DNA from 2 places in the Paenibacillus ihbetae genome. Region 2 is predicted to be linked to the other one. Evidence: riboswitches for the same ligand, from Rfam matches in the RefSeq annotation. Region 2 holds a riboswitch; the other holds the start of a gene.
The links. Region 2 has a riboswitch for S-adenosylmethionine ahead of metA (homoserine O-acetyltransferase MetA). Riboswitches for the same ligand answer to the same signal wherever they lie in the genome.
Positions count from the first base shown of each region.

Region 1 (9,753 bases), 320 kb from region 2:
CGCTGCGGCTTCCGCCAATGTGGACACCCATCTGCGAAGAGATCCGGCCCACGCCTGTTTATCTTTGCCGCCTTGCTGCATCCCGTTCTCACCTGCCGTTAGTCGATTGGTCATCATGGCGATTGCTATCTTGGTATTGTCAGTATGTCACGAATATTTGACTTCCACTCCACATTTTGATTCACTAAAGTTGAACCATTTCGACGAAAAGGGGAGATCATCCATGGACAAAATCACTTCGGAAGCCGAATTTCAGGTTGCTATCCAGTCTCCGCGCTTGACGGTCGCTGTATTCAAAGCAGACTGGTGCGGCGATTGCAAGTTTATCGATCCATTCATGCCGGATGTGGAGCAGAAGTTCTCGAACCAGCTGACCCTGGTAGAAGTTGACGTCGATGCCGTCGGCGACGTGAGCCAGCAGCAGAACATCCTCGGGATCCCCAGCTTCGTCGCCTATGCCGACGGCCGGGAGCTGGTCCGCTTCGTCAACAAATTCCGCAAATCCCGCGAGGAAATCGAAGATTTCCTGCAGCGTGCGGTAGATGTGTACGAAACGATTCATAAGTAAGCATAACGGGAAGGATGCACAACGCACCGTCGCCTACGGGTTACCCCTTGGCGGCGGTGTTGTTTTTGGCAATAAGCTCCTCCTAATTTTGAACATTTTGTCACAATCGTTAAAGTGACCGCTGCGGCATAATCAGGTATAATGAAATTTGGACTGCAATAAGGAATCCACTATGGATGGCGGATTGTTAAGAATATAGGCAGCAGGTGAGATTAGTGAATGATAAACAATTAAAATGGCTGAGTTACATAACATGCGCCGTCATGTTCTTCGCCACCTTCGGGGGCATGGTCGTTACCAAGACCGGCTCCGGGCTAGGCTGCGGACAAGAGTGGCCGCTGTGTAACGGAAAGTTTATTCCCGCTTACACCGTCTCCTCCTTGATTGAATACTCGCACCGCGCTGTCAGCGGGATGGCCGGCTTGGCCGCCTTGGCTTCCCTGATCGCATTTTGGAAATACAAGCGTGACCGCAAGGATCTGATGGCTTATGTGGTCATGACATCGGCGTTCGTGATTGTTCAAGCGATTATGGGAGCGCTCGCAGTGGTCAAGCCTCAGTCGGCGGCCGTGATGGCGCTGCATTTCGGCTTCTCCCTCATCGCATTTGCAAGCTCGGTTATGCTTGCGCTGGGCATGCGGAGGGTCGAAAAGGCGAAGGTGCCGCTCGGAACGGAACGGCTGCCCCGGGTCAGCAATGGTTTTCGCCGGCTCGTCTGGGGGGCGACGATTTATACGTATATCGTGGTATATATCGGAGCATTCGTGAGCCATACCGACTCGAGAGAGGGCTGCTCCGGCTGGCCGCTCTGCAACGGCGAAGTGATTCCGGAGCTCAGCGGCGGCGTGGGCATTGCCTTCATGCATCGGGTGGCGGCTCTGCTTCTGCTTATCGTAGTAGCCGTATTGGGACATTTCGCTTATTGGCGAAACCGGGACAACCGCGAAATTCAGATGCTTGGGGTTTCGGCAACGGTGCTGTGCCTGCTGCAAATTTTCAGCGGAGCCATCATTATGGCCACGATGCACAATGACGAAGTATATGTATTCTCCGCGCTTGGACACACCCTTCTGATCTCTGCGCTGTTCGGCGTGCTCAGTTACTTGAGCGTCCGGGTTTGGCAGCTGAGAGAATCGGTATCTGCCGAGCAGCAGGGCGAATTGGAGCTGCGCGGGGAGAAGACCGGCTAATTCCCGTCACTACAGTATGCAACATGGAACGTTTTAATATTTGTGCAGGCGAAGTCCCCGAAGCGAAACATGCTCGAGGACTTTGTTGTACCCGAAGGAGTGGAGCATTTGATTTACCAGAATCTACGCCAATGGCTTGAAACGCTTCGCAAGGAAAATGATCTGGCTGTCATTGAAGCACCGGTGGACCCGTATCTGGAGCTGGCTGAAATTCACCGGCGCGTGATTGAAGAGGGAGGGCCGGCCCTGCTGTTTACCAATGTGAAGGGGACGCCTTTTCCGGTGGCCACGAATCTGTTCGGAACCGCGCGCCGGGTCGACATGGCTTTCGGTCCGCGGCCGGAGCAGCTGATGAAATCGATCATCGGGGCAACCGATAAGCTGCTGCCGCCTACGTTTTCCGCGCTGTGGAATGAACGCGGGCTGTTTAAGGATATTTTAAAGGTCGGGATGAAATCCGTGCCTCAGCAAGAAGCGCCGGTTATGGGCGTGAAGGTGACGGAGAATCCGCTCAAGCAGCTTCCGCGGCTGACCAGCTGGCAGGAGGACGGCGGACCGTTCATCACGCTGCCGCTCGTCTATACCGAGAGCCCATCGAAGCCGAAGGATCATAATCTGGGCATGTACCGGATTCAAATTTATGATGACTCGACCACCGGAATCCATTGGCAGATTCATAAGGGCGGCGGCTTTCACTACTTCGAGGCAGAGCAGCAGAATCAGCCGCTGCCGGTGTCCGTTTTCGTCGGCGGTCCGCCTGCGCTGATCGCATCCGCCATCGCACCGGTGCCCGAGCATCTGCCGGAGCTGCTGCTGGCTTCGCTGATTATGGGCGGCAAGCTGCCGATGACGGACAACCCGCTTGGCGGACACCGCATTCCGGCGGAAGCGGAATTCGCGATCAGCGGAATCGTGCCGCCGCATGAACGCCGCCTGGAGGGACCTTTCGGCGATCACTACGGCTATTATTCCCTTGCGCATGACTTCCCCGTGCTTCACGTGAAGAATATGTGGCACCGCAAGGATGCCATTTATCCGGCAACGATCGTCGGAAAGCCGCGGCAAGAGGACTACTACCTGGGCGAGTTTTTGCAGCGCCTGCTGTCCCCGGCCTTCCCGATGGTGATGCCGTCGGTCCGCTCGCTATGGACCTATGCGGAAACCGGCTTCCATGCGCTGACGGCGGCGGTCGTTCGGGAGAGCTATTCCCGCGAGGCGCTCGTCTCCGCGTTCCGGATTCTGGGCGAAGGTCAGCTGTCGCTCACCAAAATGCTGATGCTGACGAACCGGCCGCTGGACCTGTCGGATTTCAACGAGACGCTTGAAGCGGTGCTGGAACGATTTAATCCGGCAACGGATTTATTCATATTTAATAAAACCTCGCATGATACGCTGGATTATACGGGGCAGAAGCTGAATCACGGCAGCAAAGCCGTGCTGATGGGGATCGGGGAGCCGATCCGCGAGCTGCCGCGAAGCTACGATGAAGGGGATATTCCGGGAATTTCCCAGGCGGTCGCATATTGCGGCGGTTGCCTTGTCGTATCCGGGGCATCCTATGAGAAAGAACCTGAGCTGGCCCGGCGCGTCATGGAGTTCATGCATGCCCGCAGCACGAAATGGCCGATGGTAATCGTCGTTGATGATGCCAAGGCAACGTCAGCCACGCAAACTTCGTTCTTGTGGACGGTATTTACCCGCTTTAATCCCGCGACGGATATCTTCGCCGCCAGCGAGATCGAGCATCATCATCTGTCGTACAAGCTTCCGCTGGTCATAGATGCCCGCATGAAGCCCGGATACCCGGATGAGCTGTTCCCGCGGGAGGATATTGTGAAGACGGTGGATGCCCGCTGGAACGAATATTTCGGCAAATGACCAGTCCATCCTAGAGGAATCAGGGACATTTTGAAGTAGGAGGTGCGGCCAATGCTTCGTTTGTTGCTTGGGGAACAACCGCGGCAGAATAACGGGCTGCTGGAAGAAGCGATCGAATCGATGGTCAAGACCAGCCAGCTGCTGAAGAAGGAAATGGAGAAGAACCAGGACCCGACGCATGACTTTCGCAAGCTTGAAATATGGACGCGCGGATTGATCGTTTCGCTCGATGAGCTGGAGCAGAGCTGGAATGCAGCGAAGCACTTCAGCCGATCGGTCCATTCGGGATATGTGGATGACATGTCGATCGAGGAGCAAGGGGAATACCGGCGCTATGTTTATTTTTATAAGAACGGATTTATTCGCGTATTCTCAATCCTTGACAAGCTGGGAACGGTGCTTGACGATCTGTACGATCTGAACACCTCGAAGGTGAAGGAGCATTTCTCCTACTTCACCGTGCTTCGCCAGTTCAAGTTCCTGAAGGCGCACGGCGAGCTGTCCGCAGAGCTGGAGGCCATCAAGGAGCGCTATAAAACGCCGATGAACAAGCTACGGAAACGGCGCAACACCGAGATTCACTACATGAATTCGGAAATGCAGGACGACCTGTGGCAGCGCCACCAGGGCCTGTCGGAGCGGATCGAGCTGGAGGATATCGGGCAGCATTTGGACGAGCTGGAGCAAGGGCTTGAGATGGTGTGCCAAAGCCTGAGAGCATCCTACCGGTATACGAACCAAATGTGGGCGAAGAACGGGATCCGGGCTTGACGCAGCCGACCATGAAATTCCTTTTGACAAAAGGGCGAAAAAAAACTATACTAACAATTGCATTCATGAATATGATTTGAAAAACACATCAATATAACGAAAAAATTTCATATCGAGTTTTCTTATCGAGAGAGGCGGAGGGACAGGCCCGATGAAGCCCGGCAACCGGCTCCAGCGTTGATTGCAAGTGCAATGAACGCAAATGGAGTGACATGGTGCTAATTCCTTCAAAGCAGCGCGACGTAAAGGCTGCTTTGACAGATGAGAAAAGGCGTCGACTTTATGTAAAGAGAGCCCTTTTTGATTCTGCAAAAAGTGGCTCTTTTCTTTTGCGGGTAAATAGATATGAAACGTTAGCACGAAAAAAGGGGGATCACGGTTTGATTGAACTGAAGCAATTGACGAAGCAGTACGGAAAAGCCGGCCGAACGACCACAGCATTATCCGGATTGAATTTGTCGATTGAAAAAGGAGAGATATTCGGTGTCATCGGACATTCCGGGGCAGGCAAGAGCACGCTCATCCGCTGCATGAATTTGCTGGAACGCCCGACGTCCGGCGAGGTGTGGGTCGGCGGCGTCAACCTGACGAGCCTCGGAAAGAAGCAGCTGCAGGCTGAGCGGCGGAAGATCGGCATGATCTTTCAGCATTTCAATCTGCTGTCCTCGGCAACGGTGTATGACAACATCGCCTTTCCGCTTCGTCTGATCAAGACCTCGAAGGCGGAAATCGAGCGCAAGGTAAGCGAGCTGCTGAATCTGGTGGGTCTTGCGGAGCATCGGGACAAGTACCCGTCCCAGCTGTCGGGCGGCCAGAAGCAGCGGGTTGGCATCGCCCGGGCGCTTGCAAGCGACCCGGAGGTGCTGCTCTGTGACGAGGCCACCTCGGCCTTGGATCCTCAGACGACGGATTCGATCCTGCGGCTGCTGCTGGATATTAACAAGAAGTTTAACCTGACGATTGTGCTGATCACGCATGAGATGCATGTCATTCAGAGCATTTGCGACAGAGTGGCGGTCATTCACCAAGGCGGCATTGTGGAGCAAGGTCCGGTGACGGAAGTGTTTCTGAAGCCGAAGCATGAGGTTACGCGGGAGTTCATCCGTCAGGAGATGGACAACGGTGATGCACTGCGATTGGCGCTTCAAGGCCAAGACGGGGGTTCCTCGCAGGCGGTGCAGATCACGTTCCTCGGGTCGAAGACGTACGAGTCGATCTTGTCGCATACGGTCCATGAGACCGGGGTGAACTTTGCGATCCTGCAGGGAACCATTTCAACGATCAAGGAAACGCCGTACGGGCAGCTGGTCGTGCGGTTTGAAGGCAGCGAGGGCGCGATTGAAGACACGATCCGCAGACTGCTGGATCAAGGATTAGACGTGGAGGTGATTCATTGATGCTGGGACTGGATTTTTCTCAGGTGGATTGGAATGAGATTGGCACGGCCACGCTGGATACACTGCGCATGCTTGGCGCTTCGGCCTTGTTCAGCTTCATCATCGGTCTCCCGATCGGGGTGCTGCTGTATATGGCTGCAAGATCAACGTCAGGCCTGGTTCGCTTCGGCTACTCCATCCTGTCGTTCATCGTGAACATTCTGCGGTCGGTTCCGTTCATCATTCTGATCGTAGCCATGATTCCGATTACGAAGTCGATCGTCGGCGTATCGTACGGCGTGCTCGGGACCATTCCTCCGCTTGTCGTCGGCGCGGCTCCGTTCTTCGCGAGACTTGTGGAGACGGCGCTGAACGAGGTGGATAAAGGCGTCATCGAAGCCGCCCATGCCATGGGCTCATCCACCAGCCAGATCGTGTGGAAGGTGCTGCTTCCGGAAGCCCGCCCGGGCTTGCTGGCAGGCATGACGATCACGATCGTGACGCTCGTATCGTATACCGCGATGTCCGGCCAGGTTGGCGGCGGCGGTTTGGGGGATTTGGCGATCAAGTACGGTTACTACCGCTATGAGACGGAGATTATGATTTTGTCCGTTGTCTTGATGATTGTGCTGGTGCAGCTCCTGCAGATGGCGGGGGACCGGCTGGTGCGTCATTTTACAAGAAAATAACGGATTGCTGGAGCAACAAGGAAGACATCATATAGATAAATTATTTTCGGAGGGAGAGTTTTAGGATGAAAAAATGGGTATTGGCATTCATTAGTTTGACTTTGGTCGCGGTGCTGGCTGCTTGCGGCAGCAAGCCTGCGGATAACGCATCGGAGCCTGCGGATACAAACGGCGCTGGGGGACAGGAGAAGGTAACCATTAAGGTGGGTGCTTCGCCGGCACCGCATGCAAAGATTCTTGAGCATATCAAACCTGCGCTGGAAAAAGAAGGCGTGAATCTGGAAATCGTCGAATTCACCGATTACGTGCTGCCGAATACGAAGGTCGACTCCAAGGAGATCGACGCGAACTTCTTCCAGCATAAGCCGTATCTCGATAACGAGATCAAGGAACGCGGATTGAAGCTGGAGTCCGTTATCGCCGTACACGTTGAGCCGCTGGGCGCTTATTCCAGAACGATCAAGTCGGTCGACGAGCTGAAGGACGGCGCCGTTGTCGCCATTCCAAACGATCCGTCCAATGCGGGCCGCGCGCTGACCCTGCTGTCCAAGAACGGCGTTATCAAGCTGGCGGACGAAACCAAGCTGGAAGCGACCGCGAAAGATATTTCGGAAAATCCGAAAAACCTGGAGTTCAAAGAAGTGGAAGCTGCCATGCTGCCTCGCATGCTGGATGAGCTTGATCTTGCTGTCATCAACACGAACTATGCCTTGGAAGCAGGTCTTGACCCAACGAAGGACGCGCTGTTTATCGAAGACAAGGATAACCCTTACGCGAACCTGCTGGTAGCTCGCCCGGACAACAAGGATTCGGAAGCTATCCAGAAGCTGGCGAAGGCGCTGACTTCGGAAGATGTGAAGACATTTATTGAACAGGAATACAAAGGAGCCGTTATTCCGGCATTCTAATGCGGATGCAGGCAGGAGGCCTGCGGAAGCGGATCCGGTCCGATTACGGGTTAGACTGGATAACTCCGAACAGAAGGATCTACTGAATACAACGAATTTATCAGGAAAGGGGCATCCCGACCATGCTGCGGCTTGTGCAGCTAATCGGGGGCTCCTTTCTTTCTTTTTGAGGGGCTGCTCATGGCTCTCATGGCTGCAAGATCCGGTCTGTCCTCAAGTTGTGGGGAAACAGCAAATCTTTTATACTGAAGGAAGGAGATACTCGAAGGAGGGAAACCATTGAAGGGAAAAGTGGCGCTGATTACCGGCAGTGCGACAGGACTCGGAAAAATGACTGCGCTGTCGTTAGCACGGCAGGGATGCAGTATTGTTATAAATTATGTGAACAGCAAGGATGAAGCGGTGGCGCTCTCCCGTGAAATTGAAAGCTTCGGCGTTAAATCCATCGTGGTAAAGGCCAATATTGCAGACGAGTCCGAGCTGTATTCCCTCGTCGATCAGACGGAACGCGAGCTCGGCACCGTGGATATCCTGGTTAACAACGCGGGTCCTTTCATCCGGGAGAGGCGCCTGTTCTCGGAATACAGCCGGGACGAAATCGTGCATATGGTGAACGGCAACCTGACCGGCGTCATGCTGCTCGACCACCGGGTGCTGCCGGCCATGAGGGAGAAGAGATGGGGACGGATTATCCATTTCGGCTTCGGCCATGCCGGGGAAGCGCGCGCTTGGCCCCAGCGTGCCGCTTACGCCGCAGCCAAGGTGGGGCTCGTATCCTTCACGAAATCCTTGGCGGTCGAGGAGGCACCCTACGGAATTACCGTAAACATGATCTGCCCTGGCGACATCCGCGGGGCGAACAAGGAGAAGACCATCGACGAGGTGGCCGGCATCCATGACGGCATGACGCCCCGGGGACGCTCGGGCAGCGGCGAGGATATCGCGAGAGTGATTGAATATCTATGCATGGATAAATCGGACTTCATTACCGGCAACATTATGGATATATCCGGCGGGCTGGATCCGATCCGTCCTTTGATCAAACCGGAATAAAGCACGAGCACGGCATACCATATTGCCACAAAAAAGAGTCTTGGTTCCCGAGGGGAGCCAAGACTCTTATACTAAACACAAGATTAAAATACTTGCACTACTTCTTGAATGCCTTCTACTTCCTCGACCAGGGCGCGTTCAATCCCTGCCTTCAAGGTGATGGTGGAGCTTGGGCAGCTGCCGCATGCACCCATCAATTTCAGCTTAACGATGCCGTCTTCAACGTCGACCAATTCCACGTCACCGCCATCGCGCTGCAGGAACGGACGAAGCTTATCAAGCACTTCAGCCACTTCATCGTATACAGTGGTTTGCGTGTTATCGCTCATCTTGTTCAACTCCTTTCCTCCCTATATTATAGTACATAAACCGGCAAATTAAAATGCCAATCTTAAGGCGGGACTGTGACCGATGACCATCTATATTGAATTTTGCACAAGCAACTCCTATTTCGGAACGGATCAAGCATTGCAGAAGCTGGAAGGTCAATACGACTGCCGGGTGATCGAGTACGGCTGCCTGACCAGCTGCGGTCAATGCTATTTGATGCCCTTCGCATATGTCGACGGCGACTGGGTGGAAGCGCCCACGGCGGAGGAGCTGTATGACAAGATATGCCGCCGGCTCGAAGCTTTGGCGGAAGGGAGGGAGCCCGAAGATTGACGAATCAGGTTCCCTGTCCGCTTTATGAAGCAGGATCGGTGAATCTATGATCCACTAGTAGTGGCGCTTGGATTTCCAGAGCACACCGCTCTTCAGAATCCGCGGCACGCGTCCGATGACGGAGGTATTGCCCATCAGTCCGAAGCCCGCATGCTTGCCGAGGGAGCCGAGGGTCCCCTTCAGCTTCAACGGCGATACCTTCGGCACATCATCGCGCCATAATGCCTTCATGACGTGACCGACCTGCTCGGCTTGCGCGCCGGCCGCCTGGGCGCTCGGTACGAATGGAAGGCTCGCGCAGTCGCCGATGACATATACCTCCGGATGGGAAGGAACCTGATAATATTGGTTCAGCAGCACGCGTCCGCTGCGGTCTTTTGGCAGATCGAGGTCCTGCACCACTTTGACAGGCTGGATGCCTGCCGTCCATACGGCCAGATCCGTGGCGATCGGCGTATCGAGATTATAGACAGCATCCTTCTCCACTCTGGATACCGAGACTCCGCTGTGGATATCGACATGATGCTCCTCGAACCAGCGATGAATATAAGCGGACAACCGGTTAGGAAAAGAAGAAAGCACCCGCTGTCCCCGGTCCAGGATGGCGATATTGAGGTCAGGACGGCTTTCGCGAAGGTCGGCCGCGAGCTCGATTCC
Region 1 is NZ_CP016809.1:4,258,790-4,268,542, forward strand. Features, by position in the region: gene BBD41_RS18980 (DUF2515 family protein) at 1-117, opposite strand, end outside; gene BBD41_RS18985 (thioredoxin family protein) at 224-568, shown strand; gene BBD41_RS18990 (COX15/CtaA family protein) at 784-1,758, shown strand; gene BBD41_RS18995 (UbiD family decarboxylase) at 1,867-3,636, shown strand; gene BBD41_RS19000 (Cthe_2314 family HEPN domain-containing protein) at 3,688-4,407, shown strand; SAM riboswitch class I at 4,527-4,675, shown strand; gene BBD41_RS19005 (methionine ABC transporter ATP-binding protein) at 4,788-5,804, shown strand; gene BBD41_RS19010 (methionine ABC transporter permease) at 5,804-6,472, shown strand; gene BBD41_RS19015 (MetQ/NlpA family ABC transporter substrate-binding protein) at 6,538-7,380, shown strand; gene BBD41_RS19020 (SDR family oxidoreductase) at 7,660-8,433, shown strand; gene BBD41_RS19025 (NifU family protein) at 8,517-8,762, opposite strand; gene BBD41_RS19030 (YuzB family protein) at 8,845-9,096, shown strand; gene BBD41_RS19035 (NAD(P)/FAD-dependent oxidoreductase) at 9,151-9,753, opposite strand, start outside.
Region 1: it holds a riboswitch for S-adenosylmethionine, as region 2 does, so the genes downstream of both, BBD41_RS19005 (methionine ABC transporter ATP-binding protein) here and metA (homoserine O-acetyltransferase MetA) in region 2, are expected to answer to the same signal.

Region 2 (9,753 bases):
ATAATATCGTTAAAGCGCTGGAGGAGCGGTTCGAAGTTCCGATCGGCTTTGACACGGACGTTAACGGAGCCGCGCTTGGCGAATATACCTGGGGGGCAGCCCAAGGCTTGGACAGCTGCCTGTACATTACGATCGGCACGGGTGTCGGAGCAGGCGCTGTTGTATCCGGCGAGCTGATCCACGGCTTGTCCCATCCGGAGATGGGTCACATCTATGTCCGCCGCCATCCGGAGGATCGATATGAAGGCACATGCCCATACCATGCAGACTGTCTCGAAGGGCTTGCTGCAGGACCGTCGCTCGGCAAACGCTGGGGAGTTCCGGGGGCGGAACTGACACCGGACCATCCGGCTTGGGAAATGGAAGCGTACTATCTGGCTCAAGCGCTGATGAACTATGTGCTGATTCTCTCTCCGCAGCGGATCGTTATGGGCGGCGGCGTCATGAAGCAGGAGCAGCTGTTTCCGATGATCCGTACCAAGCTTCAAGAGCTGCTGGCCGGCTACGTGCACCATCCAAGCCTGCGCGAGAACATCGATCAGTTTATCGTGCCGCCGCAGCTGGGCGATAACGCGGGACTGTGCGGCGCGCTGGCGCTTGCCAAGCTCGCTCTTGCCGAGAAGTAACCATAAGCCGGAGGATATTCTGACTGTAAACGGATAGATCTTTATAAAACCTGTTGGCTCCCGTTACAAAATATGGTACTATATAGCCAACAGTATAACATAGTGAAACGGGAAGCACCCTTAACGACGCTGCGGCGGAGTTGGGGTGCTTTTTTGCGTTGCATGAGGTTGTACTGAAAGAATGTGATAACGGGAGGTAGACAGGAGTTATGCAAATCGTGTTCATGAATCAGATGAGCAAAACGGACGAGCAGGGGCACTCGAGCTTCGCGCAGGTATGGATCGGAGAGGAGGAGGGCGTCTGGAGCCTAGGCTGGCGGGACATCGACCCCGAGGGCGAGGCCGCCGATGACGACTGGTATGAAGGAGGCTCGTGGAATGAGCTCCTCTGCGTATACCGCCACCACTTGGCCAGGAAGCTGGCGGAGGGGTATCGTCCGATCATCGAAGGGATTTTTAACGAGTCCGGGGAGATCGGCGGCAGGAATCTCCATGTGCAGAAGCTTCAATGCTACAGCGAGCTGTACGGCTCGGAGGAGCTGTATACCGAGCTGTGCGCCTGGCGGCGCCGGAAGGCGGCTTCCGGGCGGAAGGCTCCGTACTTTATCGCCAGCAACCGGGTGCTGCGGCTGATCAGCGCGTTCGTGCCCCAGACCGAGGAAGAGCTGCTGCAGCTGCCCGGAATCGGGCCTGCCAAAGCTTCCGAGCACGGGGCGGAGTGGCTTGAGATCACGGCGAAGGTGGAACGCGCGACAACCTTCCCGCTGGATTGGGTTTATGACCGGCTCCCGGAGGATGTGTTCGTCTCCTGGTTGTACAAGCAGAAGGAGGAGAAATACAAGCAGGAGCTGGAGCGGTACCGGATCCGCCGCTCGATGCTGCTTGGCATAGCTGAAGGAGCGACGCTGGAGCAGCTGGAAGAGCGTACGTCGCTGTCCCGCCGCGATCTGATCGAGCAGCTGGAGGGGCTTGAGAAGGAAGGCTACGACACCGAACAGCTGGTGCAAGCCGAGCTGGGCACCGTGCCGGACGCGGAGCAGGCAGCGGTATGGAAGGCTTTCGAGGAGCTTGGCGACACGTTTCTCAAGCCGGTTCTTCAGCGCGTATACGGTCAGGAGAAGGGGGGAGAGGAGGTTGGCGGAACGGAGAAGCTGTATGAGCGGCTGCGTCTGATCCGGATCCGCTTCCGCCGAGAGGAATCCCGGCAAGCGAGTGCCGGGTAAGGCTAGGTATACTGCAGAATCGCGCTGTCCCATGAGTAGAGCATCTACTGTGGGGCAGTTTTTTATGAACGATAGCTGCGCACGAAGCATCTCTTCGCATAGAAAAAGAGGAGCCCCGCAAGATCGAATGATCTCAAGGGACGCCTCCTCTTTAATAACATGCTGCTATACCTATGCTCTGTAATTTAAATCCAGTCCTTTTTCCGGAACAGATAAAACATCAGCAGGCCGGCAAATACCATGACGCCGATCACAACGTAATACGAATATTCCCAATGCAGTTCCGGCATATTGTCGAAGTTCATCCCGTAGATGCCTGTGATCAGCGTCAGCGGGATGAAGATGGTCGTAATGGCGGTAAAAACACGCATGATTTCGTTGGCACGATTCGCAATGCTAGACTGATACGCTTCCCGCAGGTTGCCCATCAAATCGCGGTAGGTTTCGAACGTTTCCGAAATTTTCACGGCATTCTCATAAATATCGCTGAAATATTTCTGCAGCTGGTCGTCGATCAGCCGAAGATCCTTTTTGTTAAGCGTATTGATAACTTCCTTCTGCGGTCCCAGCACCTTCTTCAGCCACAGGATCTCGCTTCGCAGGCCGATAATTTCGCTGAGATGCGTCTTCTTGGTATGAATAAGAATGTCTTCCTCTAGCTTCTCAATCCGGGCTTCGATCCGGTCGCCGACCGAAAAGTAATTGTCCGTAACCAAGTCGATCAGCAGGTAGAGGAACCGGTCGGGCGTGCTGACCTCGTCTTCCCATAGCAGGGGCTTGACGGTACGCAGCTCGTGAATTTTCTGTTTCGTCACGGTGATAATGAAATGTCTGCCCAGGAAAATATTCAGGGCACGGAGGAAAATTTCCTCATCATCAAAACGAATGCTGTTTACAACGATAAAATAATGGTTTTCATATATTTCGATCTTCGGACGCTGCTCCTCTTCGCTCAGGCAGTCCTCCACCGCAAGATCATGCAGGGAGAAGAGCGGCTGCAGCTCGGCTAAATCATCGACATCCGCATCCAGCCAGTAAAAGCCGCTGGCCGGTGGCGTCAGCGTCATCTGGATATCATCAACAGGGGTAAATACACCCGCATCAACCAACCGGATTTTCATTCTGATATCACTCCTTCTTCATTCGAACATTCAAGGCACAGGATATCAGCTTAGCCGGTGTACGGGCTTTGTTGGTCTTCTCCAAGTGAGAACTATGACAAAAGCGCATGAAAAATAACGCTGCCCTCTGCCGGTAAGCTGATCCTGGTCCTATGCGGTTGTGCATCCTTCGCTTCCACGTTCTGGCTCGGGTCACCGTCCATTTTCATGTTTCACCTCTTTCGTCATGGGGCTAAATAGCACTTGTCTAGTATAACGCCGGGTTTAGGAGCTTTCAAGCCGTAATCGGGCCAAACGGAAGGCGTTAATACAGGGTATTGAGAAAGGGATGTAATGTGACGGCTCGCTTGAAAAGATGCTTGACGAAAATATACGGATGATATAAAGTAAGTATCAATATAACAACACAACTAAATACAGCGAAATCTTATCAAGAGCAGGTGGAGGGACTAGCCCTATGAAACCCGGCAACCGGCGGCAATATCGCACGGTGCTAATTCTTGCAGGTTGTACGACAATCCATGATGGAACGTATAGCCTGGCAGATGAGAGAGGAGCATTGTAGTAATGTATACGACGACCTTTCTCGACCGAGAAAGGTCTTCTTGCGTTTATACAGTCGAAGCGCTCTTACTCAAGCTGCAGCGGATGTACCACTACATATTTTTGAAGGAGTGAGCTAAAGGTGCCTATTAAGATCCCTGATGCCCTGCCGGCCAAAGAAGTGCTGGCGGGAGAGAACATTTTTGTTATGGATGAAAGTCATGCCTTTCACCAGGATATCCGCCCGCTGCGGATTGCGATTCTGAATCTTATGCCGACGAAGGAAACGACGGAGACCCAGCTGCTCCGGCTGATCGGGAACTCGCCGCTCCAGGTTGATGTTGTCCTGCTGCACCCAAGCTCCCATGTATCGAAGAACACGTCGGCTGAGCATTTAAAGTCGTTCTACAAAACGTTCGAGCAAGTGAAGAATCGCCGCTTTGACGGCATGATTATCACCGGTGCTCCGGTGGAGCAGCTCGAATTCGAAGAGGTCAATTATTGGGAGGAGCTCACCGAAATTTTCGAATGGAGCAAGACGCATGTGACCTCGACCATGCATATTTGCTGGGCATCCCAGGCCGGCTTGTACTACCATTACGGCGTGCCGAAATACAGCTTGGAAGAGAAGTGCTTCGGCGTGTTTTCCCATACGGTCAGCGAGCCCTGTACCAAGCTGCTTCGCGGCTTCGACGACATGTTCTTCGTTCCGCATTCCCGCCACACCGAGGTCCGGCGCGAGGACATTGCGGGCATCGATGACCTGGTCATTCTGTCGGAGTCCGAGGAGGCAGGCATCTACCTGGTAGCAAGCAGGGACGGCAAGCAAATATTCGCCACCGGTCACTCGGAATATGATCCGGATTCCCTGAAATGGGAATATGACCGGGATATCGCGAAGGGATTGGATATTGCGCTGCCGCGCAATTATTATCCGAATGATGATCCGACCCGCAATCCTCCTTCGATCTGGCGGGCCCATGCTAACTTATTGTTTACGAATTGGCTCAATTACTATGTATATCAAGAAACTCCATATGATATCGGTCCACAAATATAGAAGCCGCCAAGGAGGAAGTTGTAATGGAGAGAAAACCGCTGAATATCGAGAGCCGGCTGGCGCAAATCGGATCGGTGAATGAGCCGGTGACCGGAGCCGTGACGTTCCCGATCTATCAGGCCACCGCATACCGTCATCCGAAGCTTGGGCAAAGCACGGGCTTTGATTATATCCGCACGAAAAATCCGACCCGGCAAGTGCTGGAGGAATCGATCGCCGAACTGGAGTCCGGCGACGCGGGCTTTGCCTGCAGCTCGGGCATGGCGGCCTTGCAGACGATATTTGCCATGTTCAGCCAAGGCGATCACCTGATCGTATCGCTGGATCTCTATGGCGGAACCTATCGGCTGCTGGACCGAATCATGTCCAAGTTCGGCGTGAGCGCAACGTATGTCGACACGAATGACCTGGACGCGCTGGAGCAATCCCGCAAGCCGAATACGAGGGCGGTGTTTATCGAGACGCCGACCAACCCGCTGATGATGATCACGGATATTGAAGCGGTCTGTACATGGGCCAGACATCATGGTCTGATCACGATTGTGGACAACACGCTGCTGACGCCCTACTTCCAGCGTCCGATCGAGCTTGGAGCGGATATCGTCATACATAGCGCCACCAAGTATTTGGGCGGCCATAATGACGTGCTGGCCGGGCTTATCGTTACGAAAGGCAGGGAGCTGTCCGAAGAAATCGCCTTTTTGCACAATTCCATCGGCGCGGTGCTAAGCCCATCCGATTCCTATCAGCTGATGAGGGGCATGAAGACGCTGGCGCTCCGCATGGACCGGCACCAAAGCAACGCGACTGCAGTCGCCCGCTTTCTGACAACCCATCCGGCGATCGCGGAGGTGTTCTACCCTGCGCTGCCTGAGCACCCGGGCTATGAGATTCAGAACCGGCAGTCCAGCGGAAATACCGGCATCTTCTCCTTCAAAGTGAAAGATGCCCGTTACGTAGAGCCCGTACTGCGACATATCAAGCTGATAGCCTTCGCCGAAAGCCTCGGCGGCGTCGAATCGCTCATGACCTATCCGGCGGTGCAGACGCATGCGGATATTCCGGTGGAGATTCGCGAGGCCGTCGGGGTAGATGACCGGCTGCTGCGTTTCTCGGTCGGCATCGAGCATGCGGATGATCTGATCGCTGATTTGGATGCGGCCTTGAACGCGGCCGTGGCCGAAGTGGAAGGAGGCGTACGGGGATGAGCATCGACAAAGCTGCGCGCATTGGCGAGAAGGGGCGGACGCATTCCGGACCGAAAGGACGGGATGCGGACCCGCTCCGCTTCGAGACAAAGCTGCTTCATTTCGGCGGGGAGATCGACCGGGCGACCGGGGCATCCAGTGTGCCGATCTATCAGGCATCGACCTTTCACCACGAGGATATCTACCAGCCTCCGCTTCATGATTACAGCCGATCCGGCAACCCGACCCGCCAAGCGCTCGAGGATTATATCGCATTGCTTGAAGGCGGTGTTCGGGGGTTCGCGTACGCTTCCGGCATGGCCGCGATATCCAGCTCGTTCATGCTGCTGTCGGCAGGCGATCATATGATCGTTACGGAGGACGTGTATGGAGGAACCTATCGGCTGTTAACCAGCATCCTGAACCGGATGGGCATTGAAAGCACCTTCGTGGACATGACCGATCTTGAACAGGTGAAGGCGGCCCTTAAGCCGAACACGAAGGCGGTCTATATGGAGACGCCGTCCAATCCGACGCTGAACATTACGGATATCGGAGCAGTGACCGATTGGGCGAAGGAGCATGATCTGCTTACGCTTCTTGATAATACCTTTATGACCCCGTACTATCAGCGGCCGATCGAATTCGGCGTTGACATCGTCATTCACAGCGCCACCAAATTTCTGGGGGGACACAGCGACGTTCTCGCAGGCCTCGCGGTTGCCAGAACGGAAGAGCTGGCCGGGCGGCTGAAGCAGCTCCAGAACGGGCTTGGCACGGTGCTTGGCGTTCAGGATTCATGGCTGCTCATGCGGGGGATGAAGACGCTAGGCGCGCGGATGGCTCATTCCGAAGAGAGTGCAGCCAAGCTGGCGGCATGGCTGCAAGGAAGAAGCGATATCGAGCGCGTCTACTATCCGGGTCTCTTGAATCATCCGGGGCGCGAGATTCACGAGAAGCAATCGAGCGGCTATGGGGCGGTCATCTCGTTTGACGTCGGTTCCGGGGAGCGGGCGAAGCAGGTGCTGAACCAAGTGAAGCTGCCGCTGGTGGCGGTCAGCCTGGGAGCGGTGGAGAGCATTCTGTCCTATCCGGCCATGATGTCCCATGCGGCGATGGGCGAGCAGGTTCGTCACGAACGGGGCATTACGGACGGGCTGCTGCGTTTCTCCGTCGGACTTGAGGATGTGGATGATCTAATTGCCGACCTGGATCAGGCACTTGCCGGCAGCCGCTAAGGAGCGCGCGACCGGTGGGACTTTCCGTAAAAAGGGACAGTGCGGAACGGCTGTTCACAATATTTCCATATTTTTATCCGGCATCCCGCCCGCAGCGGGATGTCGTTTTTGTTGCCGGATTGTGGTAGGATGAAAGGACGAAGTTTTTTGATTGTTTTGTTGAGTAGTCATTTTTTCGGATAAGGGAGGCTGCAAGAAATGAGTGCGGTAAACCGTATTTTGGATAAAGCTTTACGCGGTGAAAGACTAAACCTCGAGGATACTGTTACGCTGTTTGAAAGCGATGAGGTGGAGAAAATAGGGCATGCGGCGAATGTGATGACCAAGCGTCTGCACCCAGACCCGATCACGACATTTGTCATCGGCCGGAACATCAACTATACGAACGTCTGCGACGTATACTGCCGCTTTTGTGCTTTTTACCGGAGACCGGGCTCGTCTGAAGGATACGTGCTGCCGGACGAGACGATCTTTCAGAAGATTCAGGAGACCGAGGACGTTAACGGAACCGAGATCCTGATGCAGGGGGGGACCAATCCGGATCTGCCATTCAGCTATTACACGGATCTTCTGCGCAACATCAAGAAGCGGTTCCCGAATATTACGATGCACTCCTTCTCGCCTGCGGAGATCATGAAGATGGTCGAGGTGTCGGGCTTGTCGCTGGAGGAGGTCGTACGCGAGCTCCGCGATGCCGGACTGGACTCGCTTCCCGGCGGCGGCGCCGAAATTCTGGATGACCGGATCCGGAAGAAGGTCAGCCGCTTGAAGGGCTCCTGGCGCCAATGGATGGATGTCATGCAGACGGCTCACCGGCTCGGCATGAACACGACGGCCACGATGGTCATCGGTCTCGGCGAGACGATGGAAGAGCGGGCGCTGCATTTGCTGCGCGTGCGGGATGCGCAGGATGAGTGCATTCAGAACGGCTGGAATTCCAAGGGCTTCCTTGCTTTTATTCCATTTACCTTCCAGCCTGACAACACGAACCTGAAGCGTGAGCGGGAGACGCCGGAGGCTTACTTGAAGACCGTTGCGATCGGCCGCCTCGCCATCGATAATGTGCCGAACCTGCAGTCCTCCTGGGTAACGATGGGACCGGAGATCGGCAAGCTGTCGCTTAGCTACGGCTGCAACGATTTCGGCAGCACGATGATGGAGGAGAACGTGGTTTCCTCTGCAGGTGCCGTGTACAAGGTTAACATCGAGTCGATTCTGAAGCTGATCCGCGAGACCGGCAATATTCCGGCCCAGCGGAACACCCGCTACGAAATCCTCCGCGTGTTTGAGGACAACAGCAGCGTAGAGCGCGATTTCGTCATGCAGAACTAATACCAATACTTAGATAGCGTACACGCTGCGAAAGCGGATCGGGGAACGGCCTCGGTCCGCTTTTTTGCATGCCGTTAATCGCCCAGGCCACTATTCATTCCGGCGCTTAAATATTCCTTGGACTTGCTTGTTTTTCCAAGCAGGTGTTCCGTATATCCCCGTGCGGGTCCCCATATACTGAAAAGGGATTCGAAAGGAGTGATTCCATGGAACTGTTCAGCATTTCTGTCAGTGCACGGACCGAAGACGAGAAAAGAGCGTTTCACCGTATATTGTCAGACAAGCAGAAGGAGTTACATAAACAATGCAAGCAGCTGAAATTCACGTTCAGCGCTTCCGATGACCGCGTCATTTGGACTTGCTCCGGCAAGCTTCCGCTGTCATCCTGGACAGTCTCTGCCGAAACCCTTCGGCGTCAAGTCTCCGAAGCCGTCACGGCTTATATTCTCGAGGAGAAGGAGCAGGAGATTGCTGCACGGTTAATGTTCTCGGAATTCGAGTTTGACGATGAGGAAGAGGCCGATCGGATTCTGCAATGGTTTCTTATGCTGTTGACCAAGGAAGAAGGTCCTTCGGGCGACTTCTGGCGGAGCCGCAGGCGAAAGCTGTCCGATGGCATTTATCAATGCCTGCTCGAGAGCCCGGAGCTGAATTTGGACGGGTTCATGATCTTCCGGCTTCAGGGATATGAAGAGGAGCTCCGCGAGATGGCAGAGTATGCCGTTGATGAATTTATGCTGGATCAGCAGTACGAGGAATTTGTGAGCCTGCTGAAATATTTTGTTTATTTTCAAGAGCCTAAAATGCCGCTGGTCCATGTTATTCATAAGGGGGACGAGGATTTTCTCCTGCTGGACGGCAATTTAAGGCCGCTTGAGCGCCCCCGGGAGGAGGGGCTTGTGATGGAGCGGCTGGATCAGGAGATGGAGATCGAGGATATGGTCGTCAGCACGCTGATTTCCGTATCTCCTGCCCGGATGATCATTCATACAAGGCAGCCGGAACTTCCGGTTATCGTGACCCTTGCCCATATCTTTGATAATCGCGCCGAGGTATGCTGCAGCTGTCCGGAATGCAGTGCGCTTCTCGGGAGCGGCCGGATGATGACTTGACGTTTTACGCGGGACAGGATTATAATTACTGATAAATTCACGTAAAAAGCTCTGACAAAGACATGAATCAATTCGGACCAGACCGCTTTCAGAGAGAGGAAACATCGGCTGAGATTTCCTCCGGGATGCCATTGATTTACCCCTTTGTAGCTGTGCTGTCGAACATCCCTCCCAGGCTTAGTAGGCATCGCCGGATCATGACCGTTACCTCATGCTGATGAAGGATCCTCCGAGTCTAACGTATTGCATGCGGCTGGAGCGATCGAATTAGGGTGGAACCACGGGTATAACACTCGTCCCTTTGCGGGACG
Region 2 is NZ_CP016809.1:4,583,438-4,593,190, forward strand. Features, by position in the region: gene BBD41_RS20595 (ROK family protein) at 1-626, shown strand, start outside; gene BBD41_RS20600 (HRDC domain-containing protein) at 836-1,849, shown strand; gene corA (magnesium/cobalt transporter CorA) at 2,035-2,970, opposite strand; SAM riboswitch class I at 3,395-3,522, shown strand; gene metA (homoserine O-acetyltransferase MetA) at 3,656-4,573, shown strand; gene BBD41_RS20615 (PLP-dependent transferase) at 4,597-5,781, shown strand; gene BBD41_RS20620 (trans-sulfuration enzyme family protein) at 5,778-6,998, shown strand; gene mqnC (cyclic dehypoxanthinyl futalosine synthase) at 7,197-8,330, shown strand; gene BBD41_RS20630 (putative sporulation protein YtxC) at 8,537-9,442, shown strand.